Regions from separate parts of the Comamonas sp. GCA5 genome, predicted to be linked through region 1. Evidence: predicted binding sites of a transcription regulator. Region 1 holds the regulator's gene; each other region holds the start of a gene.
The links. The regulator FNR, encoded in region 1, switches genes on or off when oxygen is low (the NO sensors DNR and NnrR bind a similar motif). The targets are predictions, from matches to a motif close to TTGATNNNNATCAA.
Positions count from the first base shown of each region.

Region 2: napE (periplasmic nitrate reductase, NapE protein) is a predicted target of FNR. The motif match lies at 1,528-1,541, and genes of this name have one in related genera.
Region 3: SJH88_RS03025 (OmpW/AlkL family protein) is a predicted target of FNR. The motif match lies at 1,908-1,921, and genes of this name have one in related genera.
Region 4: azu (azurin) is a predicted target of FNR. The motif match lies at 2,442-2,455, and genes of this name have one in related genera.

Region 1 is NZ_JAZHFR010000012.1:22,525-26,254, forward strand. Features, by position in the region: gene ccoG (cytochrome c oxidase accessory protein CcoG) at 1-313, shown strand, start outside; gene SJH88_RS04845 (FixH family protein) at 389-676, shown strand; gene SJH88_RS04850 (hypothetical protein) at 922-1,227, shown strand; gene fnr (fumarate/nitrate reduction transcriptional regulator Fnr) at 1,297-2,022, opposite strand; gene hemN (oxygen-independent coproporphyrinogen III oxidase) at 2,228-3,607, shown strand; gene SJH88_RS04865 (sulfite exporter TauE/SafE family protein) at 3,613-3,730, shown strand, end outside.
Region 2 is NZ_JAZHFR010000029.1:9,037-12,766, forward strand. Features, by position in the region: gene napA (periplasmic nitrate reductase subunit alpha) at 1-968, opposite strand, end outside; gene SJH88_RS09130 (chaperone NapD) at 961-1,236, opposite strand; gene napE (periplasmic nitrate reductase, NapE protein) at 1,250-1,408, opposite strand; gene SJH88_RS09140 (NnrS family protein) at 1,757-2,992, shown strand; gene SJH88_RS09145 (RrF2 family transcriptional regulator) at 2,994-3,443, shown strand.
Region 3 is NZ_JAZHFR010000007.1:33,406-37,135, forward strand. Features, by position in the region: gene SJH88_RS03015 (O-acetylhomoserine aminocarboxypropyltransferase/cysteine synthase family protein) at 1-384, shown strand, start outside; gene SJH88_RS03020 (LysR family transcriptional regulator substrate-binding protein) at 395-1,057, opposite strand; gene SJH88_RS03025 (OmpW/AlkL family protein) at 1,248-1,835, opposite strand; gene SJH88_RS03030 (DUF808 domain-containing protein) at 2,021-3,028, opposite strand; gene SJH88_RS03035 (rhodanese-like domain-containing protein) at 3,131-3,604, opposite strand.
Region 4 is NZ_JAZHFR010000096.1:6,319-10,048, reverse strand. Features, by position in the region: gene SJH88_RS16670 (CDP-6-deoxy-delta-3,4-glucoseen reductase) at 1-280, shown strand, start outside; gene SJH88_RS16665 (Bug family tripartite tricarboxylate transporter substrate binding protein) at 517-1,488, shown strand; gene SJH88_RS16660 (plasmid pRiA4b ORF-3 family protein) at 1,770-2,297, shown strand; gene azu (azurin) at 2,618-3,073, shown strand; gene SJH88_RS16650 (hypothetical protein) at 3,243-3,596, shown strand.

The DNA of each region.
Region 1 (3,730 bases):
GATCCGCGACCGTGCCTCGCTGGCCCGGATCGTGGCCGGTGGCAAGCTGGAGAATGTCTATCGGCTGCAGGTCATGAACGCCACCGAGGCCACCCAGACCTACCATGTGCAGGTGCATGGGCTCAACGGGATCGAACTGGTCGAAGGGGGCGAGGTCGAAGTGCTGCCCGCCCAGACGCGCGGCGTGGCCGTGCGGGTGCAGATTCCCTACGGTGCGGCGGAGCCCGGCTCGCACCACATCGTGTTCGACATCGACGCGCGCAGCGGTGAGGGCCGGGTGTCCGAAAAATCCGTGTTCCTGGTGCCGCGTTGACCGTGGATGCGGGTCTGGCGCACGGCCCCCTCGGGCACTGTGCGCGGTGTTTGTTTATTTCTCAGAAAGTCTAGGATGTCTCAAGCTGAAATGAAGCCCGAAGTCTCGACCGCTCCCTGGTGGAAGTTCGGCCATGTGTGGCTGGTGCTGGCAGGTCCTGCCATCGTGGTGGTGGCGGGCATTGTCACCTTGGTCATTGCCACGCGTGGCGCGGATCCGGTTGTGGACCCCGACTATTACCAGAAGGGCGTGAACATCAACGAGCAATTGCGCAACCCGGACAAAAGCCATGCGCCTGCGCACGCGGTGCGCAACCACGCCGCCACCCCTGCGGACGATTTGCCCAACCTGGCACCCAAGTGATGCGGCGCGCTGACAGGCCGTTTGTGCTGTTCTCGGCAGCACGGGGGCATGACCGCGCAGAGGGGATTGGCTTAAAACATAGCTGCTGGCGCATGTAATCAGTAGGTTTCAAATAGAAAACTATTTGAAATTCAATGGAATCAAGCGCTGGCAGCTATGTTTTTTTATTCAGTGTTTGTCCCACAAGCATGGTTCAGCGGCTGTGGACACAATTTAGGTACAACCTCTTGCGAAGGAGTGCTTTTATGTGGACACGACGCTGGATGTGGATTGGCTGGCCGGCCTTTGTGGCGGCCGGCGTGATGGAGATGCTGGTCTTTGCGGCGTTTGACCCGCACGACATGCTGTGGATGGGGCAGACGGTGGAGCTGTCGCGCACGGCCATCTACACCCTGGCATTCTTTGCGTTCTGGGCGGTCTTCGCCGTGGCCGGCTGGATGACCATGGTGCTGGCCCTGCCCAGCGCAGCGGTCAATGCCCAAGCCCAGGCGCCGTCGACTGGGCTTGGCGACCCCGAGCGGCTGCAAGCCTGCTATCCCAACAACGCTTGAATGAAAAAAGCCTTCCTGTTGATGCAGGAAGGCTTTTTTCGTGGACCTGCTCTGAGGCAGCGGCAGTGGTTATTTGTTGCAGTCTTGGTGGCTGTTAACCAGGCGTTGCAGCGCGGCGGTATCAAGAATGCGCACGTGGCGTTGTTTGACCTCCACCATACCTTCTTCGACGAACTTCGAGAAAGTGCGGCTGACCGTCTCCAGCTTCAGGCCCAGGTAGCTGCCGATCTCTTCGCGCGTCATGCGCAGCACCAGTTCCGACGACGAGAAGCCGCGTGCGTGCAGACGCTGCACCAGATTCAGGATGAAGGCCGCCAGGCGTTCCTCAGCGCGCATGCTGCCCAGCAGCAGCATCACGCCGTGCTCGCGCACGATCTCGCGGCTCATGACCTTGTGCACGTGGGTCTGCAGGGCCGTCACTTCGCGCGACACCTCCTCCAGCCCGTCAAACGGCATCACGCACACTTCGGCATCTTCCAGGGCCACTGCATCGCAGGTGTGGTGGTCATGCACGATGCCATCCAGACCAATGATCTCGCCGGCCATCTGAAAGCCTGTCACCTGGTCGCGACCATCTTCGGTAGCCACGCAGGTCTTGAAAAAGCCTGTGCGGATGGCATACAGCGATGTGAAGGGCTCCCCGTTGCGGAACAGCGTGCCGCCGCGCTTGACCTTGCGGCGGGTGGCCACAATTTCGTCGATGCGCTGCAACTGCTGCTCACTCAGCCCCGCGGGCATGCACAGCTCGCGCAGGTTGCAGTTGGAACAGGTTACTTTGATGGTTGGAGGGGTCATGTACTCGGACGCGGCGTGGTGCAGGCGATCTTGCGGGTCACGCGGTGCGTTAAAAGTCGGTAAAAAAAGAAGCTGTTACAACTGGGATTGCGGTGAATGATGCTTGTCAAAATTGTGGCATTGCTTGATCGCAGACCTCTTGATTCACGTCAAGGATGGTTGCGGGCCATTGGTGCACAGTCTAACAATCAAGGAAAAAAGATTCATGACTGTCGTCACACCCGAACTCCTGCGTCGTTACGACGTACCTGGTCCACGCTATACCTCTTACCCCACAGCAGACAGGTTTGTGGAAGCGTTTGGTGATAGCGACTATATCTTGGCTCTGAAGCAACGCAAAGTCGCTGCGGCTGCCAAGCAGCCGATGTCGCTGTATGTGCACATCCCGTTTTGCGAATCGCTGTGCTATTACTGCGCGTGCAACAAGATCGTGACCAAGCACCATGAGCGTGCGGCCACGTACATGCGCTATCTGGAGCGCGAGGTCGATCTGCACCTGCAGCACTGCGGGCGGGGGCAGGTGGTCAGCCAGTTCCATGTCGGCGGAGGAACGCCCACGTTCCTGTCCGATGACGAGTTGCGTGAGCTGTGGCAGATGCTGCGCGAGCGTTTCGCCTTTGATCCTGCTGGCGAGTATTCCATCGAGGTGGACCCGCGCACGGTGACGCGCGAGCGCCTGGCTGTGCTCAAGGAAGTTGGCTTCAACCGCCTGAGTTTCGGCGTGCAGGACTTCGATCCCGATGTGCAAAAGGCCGTGCACCGCGAGCAGCCCGCCGAGCAGGTGTTTGATCTGGTGGCCGCTGCGCGCGAACTGGGATTCCAGTCCATCAATGTGGACCTGATTTATGGCCTGCCCAAGCAGAATGCGCAATCGTTTGCGCGCACGCTGCAACAGGTGGCGCAACTGCGCCCGGACCGTATTGCCTTGTATGCCTACGCCCACTTGCCCGAGCGTTTCAAGGCCCAGCGCCGCATCCTGCAGCAGGACTTGCCGCCTGCGGCAGACAAAGTGAACATGCTGTCGGCGGCCATCGCGAGTTTCATCGACGCGGGCTACGTGTATGTGGGCATGGACCACTTTGCCTTGCCCGAGGATGCGCTGGCAGTGGCCAAGCGCCAGGGGCGCTTGCATCGCAACTTCCAGGGTTACAGCACCCAGCCGGATTGCGATCTGATTGCGCTGGGGGTTTCGGCGATCGGCCGCGTGGGGGCCACCTACAGCCAGAACGCCAAGACGCTGGAAGAGTATTACGACCTGCTGGACCAGGGGCGCCTGCCCGTGGTGCGCGGTCTGGCGCTGACGCGCGATGACTTGATCCGCCGTGCTGTGATCATGACCATCATGTGCCAGGGCGAGGTGCTCTTCGAGTCGATCAACAACGCATGGCTGATCGACTTCCCGCAGTATTTCGCGGCGGAAATCGCTGCACTCGAAAGCCAGCAGGAAGAAGGCCTAGTGGAAATCCAGGACGACTGCATCAAGGTGACCGAGAAGGGCTGGTTCTTCGTGCGCGGCGTCGCCCTGGTGTTTGACCGTTATTTGCAGGCAGATCGCAACCGGGCCAGGTTTTCGCGGATCATCTGATCCCTATGGCGCTTTCTCTGCTTTGGACGGCATTTTTCATGGGGCTCGTGGGTGGGCCCCATTGTCTTGCCATGTGTGCCGCACCCTGCCATGCCGTCATCCAGGGGCAGGCCCATGCCGTGC
Region 2 (3,730 bases), on a different contig from region 1:
CCCCCTGGGTCTGCCGCATTCTTGGCGGCTTTCTGCAAGGGGTGCTCGGGGCGCAAGCCATAACCGATGTCAGGGTTGCCCAACTTGAAGTTGCAGTGCTTGGCCACGAACTCCTGGTTCACACGCCCTGTGGTGATGATGTGGTTGGCAATGTAGTTCAGGATCGCCAGGTCGGTCTGCGGCTTGAAGGTCAGCTCAATGTCTGCCAGTTCGTACGAGCGATGTTCAAAGGTGGACAACACGGCCACCTTGACATTCGGTGCACTCAACCGGCGATCCGTCACACGCGTCCAGAGCACAGGGTGCATTTCCGCCATGTTCGAACCCCAGAGCACAAAGGTGTCCGTGGCTTCGATGTCGTCGTAGCAGCCCATGGGCTCGTCCATGCCGAAGGTACGCATGAAGCCCGCTACCGCCGAGGCCATGCAGTGGCGCGCATTCGGATCGATGTTGTTGGAGCGGAAGCCGGCCTTGAACAGCTTGGACGCGGCATAGCCTTCCCAGACCGTCCACTGCCCCGAGCCGAACATGCCCACGCCGGACGGCCCCTTTTCCTTGAGCGCCTTCTTGAATTGCTGGGCCATCACGTCGAACGCGGTGTCCCATGACACGTGCTGGAATTCCCCATCCTTGGCGTATTTGCCATTCTTCATGCGCAGCAACGGCCGTGTCAGACGGTCCTCGCCATACATGATCTTCGACAGGAAGTAGCCCTTGACGCAATTGAGGCCCCGATTCACTTCGGCCTGGGGATCGCCTTGGGTCGCCACCACCCGGTTGTCCTTGACGGCCACCATCACGCCGCAGCCGGTGCCACAGAAGCGGCAAGGCGCCTTAGACCATTTCATGGGCGCGCTACCACCCGCTTGCGCGCCCTCCTGGGAGATGGCGTGGATGGGAATGCCTGCCACAGCGCCCGCGGCGGCGGCGGCAGTTTGACGAACGAAATCGCGACGGGTGCTAGTCATGGGAGACTCCCTCGTTAAGTAATTGCCGGGGTTCTGCGTGCTGGTACACCAGAGAGACGTTCAGTACGCCATCGATCAACCGAATGTGTGCCACCTGATCCAGGATGAAGTCGGCGCTGGGACCCTCCAGGGTGACCACCAGCTTGCCGTCTGGATGGGTGCCATGCACTTGAACAGGTCCCATCGTGGTCAGCGCCTGCCCGACGGGATCCAGCGCCTGCGGCAGGACATGGACCACCAGGCTGGCAATGTGTAGCTCATCGGCCATTGAATGCGGGGCTTCAGGCATGCGGAGGACCCGCAAACATCTGGAAGATCCAGACCAGGAAGCCGTAGCCAGCAATGATCAAACCGGCCAACACCGGCGCCATCACCACCGTCAGGAAAGCGAAGCTGCGCAATTCTTCTTTGCGCGTCGTGGGATTCTTTTTCTCAAGCATGTGCCACCTTTCTGGATGACTGTGCAGGCTACGGAGGCTTGGCAAGACTTTCCATCCGCCCCAACCCGCACAGCCATGAACACTTGCACCGATTTTAAAGACATTGATCAAACATTCAATTGATGCGCATCAAATCGATATTCAAACCTGGCCTTCGCCCATTTAAAAACACGGCAACCATCCGCTCCATTCGAAAATCTCTATCGATAACCGCAATATCCACAGCAACTCATACATCAATCAAACAATTAAAAATGATTTAAATCAAATAAAAATAATTATTTCAAACAGAAATATTCAGAAACATCTACCCTGGATGCAGGTTTTGTATTTATTGAAAAAACTGCAATGACTAGCCTTCTGAAAATCCAGGAACCGTCCACGCCAGAACCGCCGCAGCGACCGTCCCTGGTGGCCTTTCTGGAACTGGGGTTTCGGCCGCTGTACCTGTGTGGCGCCCTCTGGGCCATGGTGGCGGTATCGCTCTGGGTGTTTGCCCCCTCGCTGCTGCAGGGCGTGATGGCCGGGGTCTTCTGGCACGCCCATGAAATGTTCTGGGGATTCATTGCTGCCATCACGGTGGGTTTTCTGCTGACCGCCACCAGCAACTGGACGGGCATGAATCCCTTGCAAGGCCCTGCACTGGGAACACTGGTGCTGCTCTGGGCCACCGCACGCCTGGGCTTTCTTTGGCCCGGTGCCATCGCCTTTGCGGTGGCAAGCACTGCCGACCTGCTGTTCATCGCCATGGCAGCACTGGCGATAGGCCGCTGCCTGCTCGCACGCCAAAGCCGGCACAACTACCTCCTGGTTCTGCTGCTGCTCGGCATGGGCAGCGCCAACGCGGCGTACCTCTACGCCTGCTGGCACCAGCTCGACTACAGCGTGGTGATGCACTATTTCTTCACGGGCATGCTGTGCATGGCCGCCATTGCCTTGCTGATTGCCAGGCGGGTGATTCCATTTTTTGCCACGCGGGCACTCCCGCAACTCACCGTGTCGCGGCACACGCGCAGCGGTCAATGGCAGGCGGGATTGGCCGCTTGCGGCATCCTGGTGTGGCAATTCGGTCCTGGTCCATGGGCCGCCCCGCTTTTCGCCGCGGCCGGGCTGCTCACCCTTTGGCACGTGATGGCCTGGAAGCCCTGGGCCGTGCTGCGCACGCCATTGCTCTGGATCCTGTACCTGGGCTATGCCGGGCTGGGACTGGGCCTGTGGGCCGCAGCCGCCTACGCCCTGGGCTGGACGGCACGCATGTCCTGGCCGGTCCACCTGCTCGGCATGGCCGGATTTGGCGCCCTCATCGTCGGCATGATCACGCGCACGGCCCTGGGTCACACCGGGCGAGCATTGGTCGCCGACCGCAGCATGGTGTGCAGCTATGGACTGGTGTTCTGCGCCGTTGTCTTGCGCCTGGTGACCCTGGGCGCCAGCACCCACGCCGTGCCCTGGCTGCATGCCAGCGCCGCATGCTGGGTCTTGGCATTTGCCGTTTACTTATGGCGCTTCCTTCCGATGCTGGTGCGCCCACGTGCTGACCAGCGCCCCGGAAAACCCGTCCCCCTCCAACGCCGGCCTCACTAAGATGCGCCTGACCACACTCACCGACTATGCGCTGCGGGTCCTGATCTACACCGGCGCCCACAGCGAGCGCCTGTGCACCATCAGCGAAATTGCCAAAGCCTTCGATATCTCGCAGGCCCACTTGATGAAAGTGTCCCAATTGCTGGCGCAACAAGGGTGGATCACCACCGTGCGCGGGAAAAACGGCGGGTTGCACCTGAGCAAATCCCCCCAGGAAATCCCGCTGGGGGCGGTGGTGCGCAGCATTGAACCCGACTTCAACCTCGTCGAATGCCTGGGGCCCAACAACCACTGCCGGCTGACCGGCGGCTGTGCGCTGACCTGCATCCTGAATGGGGCACTGAAGGCGTTTTGGCAGCACCTGGATTGCTACACGCTGGCCGATGTGATCGCCCGCCCCGGCTTGCCGGTCCTGGCGCAGTGGACCCAGCCCATCGCCATCAGCCGTTGACGCGCAGCGCTCAGAGACATCGGCCCGAGTCAAGGGATGTTCAGCGCAAAATTCTCAAGCCGTTGTTTTGTAAAGAATTTTATTGACAGCCAACCTCGCCATCGGGTCCGGCGCCACTCTACACAGAGATTGCATAGCGCCAGCGTGGAACACCCTCCCCTTGAAATCCAAAATTTTTCCCTTATTATTAGCACTCGATGGGGTTGAGTGCTAACAGCACCGTTCCACAGCTTTTTCAAGCCACTGTGTCCATTTGCGACAGCGTGGCGGACCTCTTCAACCTTGTT
Region 3 (3,730 bases), on a different contig from region 1:
CAGAAGATTGCCGAAACCCTGCAAAACCACCCCAAGGTGGAATGGGTGCGCTATGCGGGCCTGAAGGACCACCCCGACCACGCCATCGTGCAAAAGCAATCGGGCGGCCGCGCCTCGGGCATCCTGTCGTTCACTCTCAAGGGCGCAGAAGGCCGCGCGGCCGGTGCGCGTTTCCTCGATGCCCTGCAGCTGTTCACCCGCCTGGTGAACATTGGCGATGCCAAGTCGCTGGCCACGCACCCGGCCTCCACCACCCACCGCCAGCTGGACGCGGCCGAACTGGCCAAGGCCGGTGTGACCGAAGGCATGGTGCGCCTGTCCGTGGGCATCGAGCACATCGACGACCTGCTGGCCGACCTGGACCAGGCCCTGGCCCAGGTCTGAGGACTGGGGCTCAGGCCCCAGGCACCTGTGCAGGGCCCTTGGCCTGTGCGCAGGTGGGCGGCGGCAGGCATTGCGCCAGGATGAGCTCCTTGAGCCGCTCTGCCGCCGGGGGCAGCGCATGGCCGCGCGGCCAGATCATGTTCAGGTGCGTGCGCAGCTTGGCATCGGCCAGCGGCACCAGCACAGGCAGGCCCTGCATGCCCAACTGGGCAAAGCTGTCGGGAGCAAAGGCCACGCCCAGGCCTTTTTGCACCATCAGCAGCATGGGCAAGGTCTCCACCCCCCAGTAGGCCACTTCCGGCGTGAACCCGGCTTCCTGGCAGGCGCGCAGCAGCATGTCCGAAATGCCGGTGCCCAGCAGCGAGCTGTGCAGCAAAAAGCGCTCTGCGCGCAACGCCCCCAAGGCAATCTGGGCCTGCCCGCACAAGGGATGCTGCGGCGGCAAGGCCACCCGCAAGGGTTCGTTCATCACCTCCTGGTTCTGCAGCTCCGGCGCCGCAAACTGGCTGCGGCAGATGACCAGGTCCAGGCTGCGCTCGCGCAGACGCTGGAGCAGGTAGCCGGTTTCCCCCTCGTGCACATGGACCGTGATCTTCATCGCACTGGCCAGCAATTGCTCCATCACGCGCGGCATGATGAACAGGCTGGCCGCCGTGGCGCAGCCAATGTGCACCGTGCCCCTGCTGGCCTGGCACTGTAGGTGTCGCCGATGGCCTTGCGCCGGCGCATCTGTGACCTGTGGGTGAGCGGTTTGCGCCTGATGGCCCACGCCCTGCTGGAATCAATCTAGTGCCGCACAGTTGCAGGCATAAAAAAACCGCTGCCATGGCAGCGGTTGGAAGCCCTTGGAGAGAGCTGGAAATTTAGAAGCGGTAGCCGACGCCCACGCCAAGCAGGATGGGATCGATCTTGAACTTGCCGATGCCGTTGTTGATGGTCGTGTCGATATACACCTTCTTCACGTCGAAGTTCAGCGACCAGTTCTTGTCCAGCGCATAGTCAAAACCGACTTGCAGAGCACCGCCCCAGCTGTTGCGCTTCACATCCAGACCGGCGGGCAGGTCAACATTCGAGAAGCGTGTGTAGTTGATACCAGCACCCACGTAAGGCTTGAAAGCACCAAAGTTGGTGAAGTGGTACTGGGCCATCAGGCTGGGAGGCAGGTGCTTCAGCGAACCAATCTTGGCGCCATTCAGTCGCACGTCCTGCTTTTGAGGGTAGGTCAGGACCAGTTCAGCGGCGAAGTTGGGGGTGAAGTAGTAGCTGATGTCCAGCTCAGGAATCACCTTGTCGTTGATGCTAACGCCAGCAGCACCGGCAGCACCGCCGTTATCGCTTTCCAGGTGCACAGCGCGCACGCGCACTTGCCACTTGCCATCTTGCTGCTGCGCCATGGCAGCACCGGAAGTCATTGCACACAGAGCGGCCACGGCCAGCAGAGTCTTTTTCATAGTAGGTGTTTGGTCAAAGTCCGGGGACAACCCCCGTGACAGCCATTGCATCACTGCGCCCCACCCTGGGGTTTGCCTTAGGTCAACCCGGTCACCAGCGCGATTTCAGAGTTTGCTGAAATGTTGGAATTGAGCAACAAACCCTGCCACCCCGCTTCCATCGCCCATGCACGGTGCCCCAGGGACTAGTGCGCGTCCGCGGTGCCGCGCAGGCGCTGCACCGCTTGCACCAGCACCACGATCACCCCGCCAATGAAGGCGCCCACCCCCACATGGACCAGCAGCGGCACCAGCAAGGCCACGACGCCACCCAGCGGGGCAATGCTGGCATCCAGCCAGGCCTGGATCGGCCGCAGGCCGTGCACCAGCAGGCTGCCTCCCACCAGGAACATGGCCGCCGTGCCCACGATCGACAGGCCCTTCATCAGCCAGGGGGTGAAAGCAATCAGGCCGCGGCCCAGGGTCTGCAGGCTGGCACGGTCCTTGGACATCCAGGCATTGCCGACATCGTCCATGCGCACAATGCAAGCCACCAGGCCATACACGAACACGGTGATGGCCAAGGACACCGCCACCAGCACGCTGAACTGCTTGACCAGCGGTTCGTTGGCCACGGTGCTCAACGCAATCGCCAGGATTTCGGCCGAGAGGATGAAGTCCGTGCGGATGGCACCCTTGATCTTTTGCTGCTCATAGTCCGCGGCGTCCATGCCACGCTGCTTGGCCTCGCGCACCGACGACTGCGCCACGCCCTGGGCCTGTGCTTCCTGGGCCTCCTGCACGGGATCGTGGCCGTTGCGGCGCTGGTGCAGGGTGTGCAGGATCTTCTCCACCCCCTCGAAGCACAGGAAGGCACCGCCCACCATCAACAACGGGGTGATCAGCCAGGGCATGAAGGCGCTGATCAGCAGGAAAGCCGGCACCAGGATCACCTTGTTGAGCAACGACCCCTTGGCCACGCCCCAGACCACGGGCAGCTCACGGTGGGTGCGCACGCCGGTCACCTGCTCGGCGTTCAGGGCCAGGTCATCGCCCAGCACGCCCGCGGTCTTCTGCATGGCCACCTTGGTCATGCCCGCTACGTCGTCGGCCATGGCGGCCGATTTGCGCGCGGCCACCTTGCTCATCAGGGCCACGTCGTCCAACACGGCAGCAATGTCATCCAGCAGCATCAACAGTCCAGCACCGGCCATCTCGACTCCTTGGTGAATGTCCGCCGCACGCTTGCTTGCGCGGCATGACGTGAATCTTCAAAACATGGCAGCCGCCCCGCCACAGCCAGGCGGCTGCGGGACTCAGGGCTTGTCGTAATACGCCTGGGCCGCGTCGCTCAGCAGGTTGGGGTGCATGCTGACCGCATACGGCAGGCCCAGGAAGTTGCGCCAGCCGCCCCGGTCGGCCTCGGTGAGCTTGCCGTCCTTGTTGACGTCCAGCGCCACCGGCGCCACGCCGTAGAAGCTGCCGCCCACGCCGTCCAGCTTGAGCTTGTCGCCCTTCTTGTCCGTGCTGAGCACGCGGCCACTGGCGGCATCCACGGCCACCAGCGGTTCACCGACAAAGCCTTCGCGGACCACGTACACCTCGGTATAGCCCTGACCAGCCCAGCGCTTGTCGACCAGCAGGTCGGGCCGCGCCAGCAGATTGGCCACCTCGGCCGCGCAGGCGCCCGTGCGGCACAGCACGGCCACCGGCGCATCCTTGTACGGCAGCACCGCCTGCACGGCCTGCCAGAAGTCCGCCGCGCTGACGCGCACCTCGGTGCCCGGCACCGCGCCATAGCGGCATTGGCTGCCATCGTCCGAACGGATCTGCGCCTCGGCCGCCCCAAACGGGTGGGGCTGGCACTGCTGGTACAGGCGTGGAAACGGCAGGTGGCGCGCCCCTCGGGGTGACCC
Region 4 (3,730 bases), on a different contig from region 1:
GTACATGCACAGCTGGCTACTGGCCCTGCAGGCCAGCATGCCCCATCTGCGCTATGTGCCCGTGGTGTCCGACGCCCTGCCCGAAGACCAATGGACTGGCCGCACCGGCTATGTACACCAGGCCGTGCTGGATGACTTTGCCGACCTCTCCGGGCACGAGGTCTATGCCTGCGGCGCCCCCGTGGTGGTGGATGCGGCGCGCACCAGCTACATCGGCCAGCGCGCCCTGCCCGAAGAGGCCTTCTTCGCCGACGCCTTCACCAGCGCTGCCGACCACTGATCCGGAGCCGCCACTGCACACCAAGGCCGCCCGGAGCGGCCTTTTTGCTGCACCTTACGATTGCATACAAAACCCCGTACTGGACAACGCAGGGTCTTGGTAGTAGTGCGCACCAAAAGTGCGCAGACTGCCCCATGACGCACAAAACACGCAACTTCCTCGCATCGCCTGCAACAAAAATCCAAAACCCACCCCATGCCATCACTGGACGACATGAATCTTGCACAATGTCCGACATGAACCGTCGAAACATCCTGCTGTCCTCCGTGGCCCTTGCCGCAGCAATGGCCTCTCCTTTGACCCAAGCAACTGAGCAGCCCATCCGCCTGATCGTGCCCTATGCACCCGGCGGCCCGCTGGATGTCACCTCGCGGGCCCTGGCCGAACGCGTGCGCGAAAGCCTGGGCACCGTGATCGTGGAAAACAAGCCCGGCGCGGGCGGCAACATCGGCGTGGACGCCATTGCCAAGGCCGCCCCCGATGGCAAGACCATCGGCCTGGCCGCCACCGCCACCCACGGCGTGAACCCCTGGCTGTACAAAAAGCTGCCCTTCGACGCCGCCAAGGACTTTGCCCCCATCACCCAGATGGTGCGCGTGCCCAATGTGCTGGTGATGAACACCGAACGCGCCAAGGAGCTGAACATCAACTCCGTCGCCGACCTGGTCGCCTACGCCAAGTCGCACCCTGGCAAGCTCAGCTACGGCAGCGGCGGCAATGGCAGCTCGGGCCACCTGGCCGGTGAAATGTTCAAGCAGGGCATGGGCTTCACCGCCGTGCACATTCCCTACCGTGGCGCCAACCCCGCGCAGTTGGCCCTGCTGGCGCGCGAGGTGGACTTCAACATCGACAACCTGGCTGCGGCCTCGGCCAACATCAAGTCCGGCAAGCTCAAGGCCCTGGCCGTGACCACCGCCGCCGAAAGCCCACTGCTGCCCGGTGTGCCCGCGCTGTCCAAGAGCATCCCCGGCTTCGCCATCGACACCTGGTGGGGCCTGGTGGCACCGGCCGGCACCCCGGCCGACGTGATCGACAAGCTGAACAAGGCCTTCACCGAAGCCCTGAAGGACCCCGAAACCCAGAAGCGCTTTGCCACCCTGATGGCCGAGCCCGTGCCCACCACGGCCAAGCAGTTCGGCGACTTCATGGCCGCCGAGCGCGCCAAGTACGAGCCCGTGGTCAAGGCCTCCGGCGCCAGCGTCGACTGACACCGTTGCCAGCACAGCGGACCAAGGCACCTGCGGGTGCCTTTTTTTGCACCCGGTCTTGGGCCAGGCCAGCCGCCCCCAGGCACCATCTATCCCATTCAGCGCACGGCCGTGCGCAAACACAAGCACAAGCGCTAGCTGCGTGCACAGGGTCGCCCCAAACCCCAGTACACCGGCAACCAGTACTTACCCGCAGTCGCCACCGGCCTTGCATGCCTGGGGTACAACCGACACACGGACGAGGCTGCAGCACCGCCGCCACGCCCCAGGAGGAGAGGACCATGCCCAAAATACGCCACAGCTACCAATTGCACATTCAGCTGTGCGACATCAAACCCGCCATCTGGCGCCGCTTGGTGGTCAGCGACTGCACCAACCTGGCGCAACTGCACCGGCTGATCCAGGCCGCCATGGGCTGGAGCCCGCGCCACGATTACCTGTTCGAGATCGCCGACCAACGCTACGGCCAGCCCAACCCCGACTGGCCCGAAGATCCGACCATGGACGCCCGCCGCTACAGCCTGGGCCAGCTGCTGCAAGGCCAGGCCTTGCCCATGCGCTACGTCTACAACCTGGCAGACGAATGGCTGCACCGCATCAAGCTGGAAGCCTGCACCCCGCTGTCCGGCCCCGAAGCGCTGGGCAACCTGCCCCTGTGCCTGGACGGTCGCAACACCTGCCAGCCCGACAGCGGCAGCGATGGCGCCGATGCCCCGCCCTTCGACCTCGCCTCCACCCAGGCGCGCATCCAGGCCCTGGCCCGTGCCCGCACCACCCCGGAGGCCCGTGCAGAGACTGCATTCGTATAAAGGCTATTAAAAAAGTGAGCATCAAGCGCCTTAAAAGCCTAGGTCTCACGGACGAAATGCTGCCAAACCTTGAATGGGTAAGCGCAGCACGCTCACTTATCAATACCCCACATCTGCGATTCGACACCCTGGGGTCGGCATTTATTGATCCGCGTCATGTCCCGGGGTAAAAATCGACCCGATCTAAGTCTTCAGGCGGCTATTTCACCCAAACCTGTAAATTCAGCATCAAAATAAGTGTTGACTGGACAGCTGGAGCCCTGGCTTCACGTCTGCCGAGCACCTCTCACTTCACTGATTGATTCGGAAGGATTCGCGCTATGAAAAAGACTCTGATGACGCTGGCCCTGCTGGCCGCTGGTGGCATTGCTGCACCTGCCATGGCTGCCGACTGCGCCGTGACCGTCGAAGGTAACGACCAAATGCAATTCAATGTGAAGAACATTGAAGTGCCCAAGTCCTGCAAGAGCTACACCGTGACCCTGAAGCACGTGGGCAAGATGCCCAAGTCCTCCATGGGCCACAACATGGTGCTGACCACCACCGCCGACGCCACGGCCACGGCCGCCGACGGCATGAAGGCCGGCGCTGCAGCCGACTACGTGAAGGCCGGTGACACCCGCGTGATCGCCCACACCAAGGTGATCGGCGGCGGAGAGACCACCAGCATGACCATCGACGTGGCCAAGCTGAAGGCCGGTACCGACTACACCTACTTCTGCTCCTTCCCTGGCCACTCCTTCATCATGAAGGGTGCCCTGAAGCTGGGCGCCTAAGCGTCCGCCGCTTCCGAGCCCAGGCCACCAGCCTGGGCCGCCCCACAGCCCCGTGCGCTTGCGCCGGGGCTGCGTGCTTTGTGGGCCTAGCAATTTCACGCCAACCAGGCTGCAGCGCGCATTCAGTGGACGCACAATGCACTCTTTTTCATAGCATCTGATTGCCTCCATGTCCACGCAAAGCTTTGAACTGGCGTTCTTCACCATCGGCGAACTCGAGGGCCTCAGCGGTGACGCCACCACCCGCACCGCCCACATCGACATCCCTGCCGAGTGCCTGCCCGTGGCTGCCACGCTGCAATCCGCCCGCCAGTGGCTGACCGGGCAGCATGCCCAGGTCGACATGGAATGCGCCGCCGACCTGCCGCTGCGCGGCCACTTCACGTTCCAAAACGCCCAGGGCCACCAGGGCTTCCACGTCGACAGCGCACAGCTGGTGGCCATCGACGAAGGCTTCGTCGTGCGCGCCAGTCTGGACAACGGCGTCTGCGTAGAAAGCGATGTGCTGGCCCTCAGCCTCTAAGACCTGCATCCGCCCCTGACACGGCCCGTGCCTTGCACGGGCTTTTTTGCGCGGCTGTCACACCCGCACGGCCAAGCGCCCCCGGCCTGGCGCTGACAGCGCGATGGCCCCTCGCCCGGCTTGCATTTCTGGCA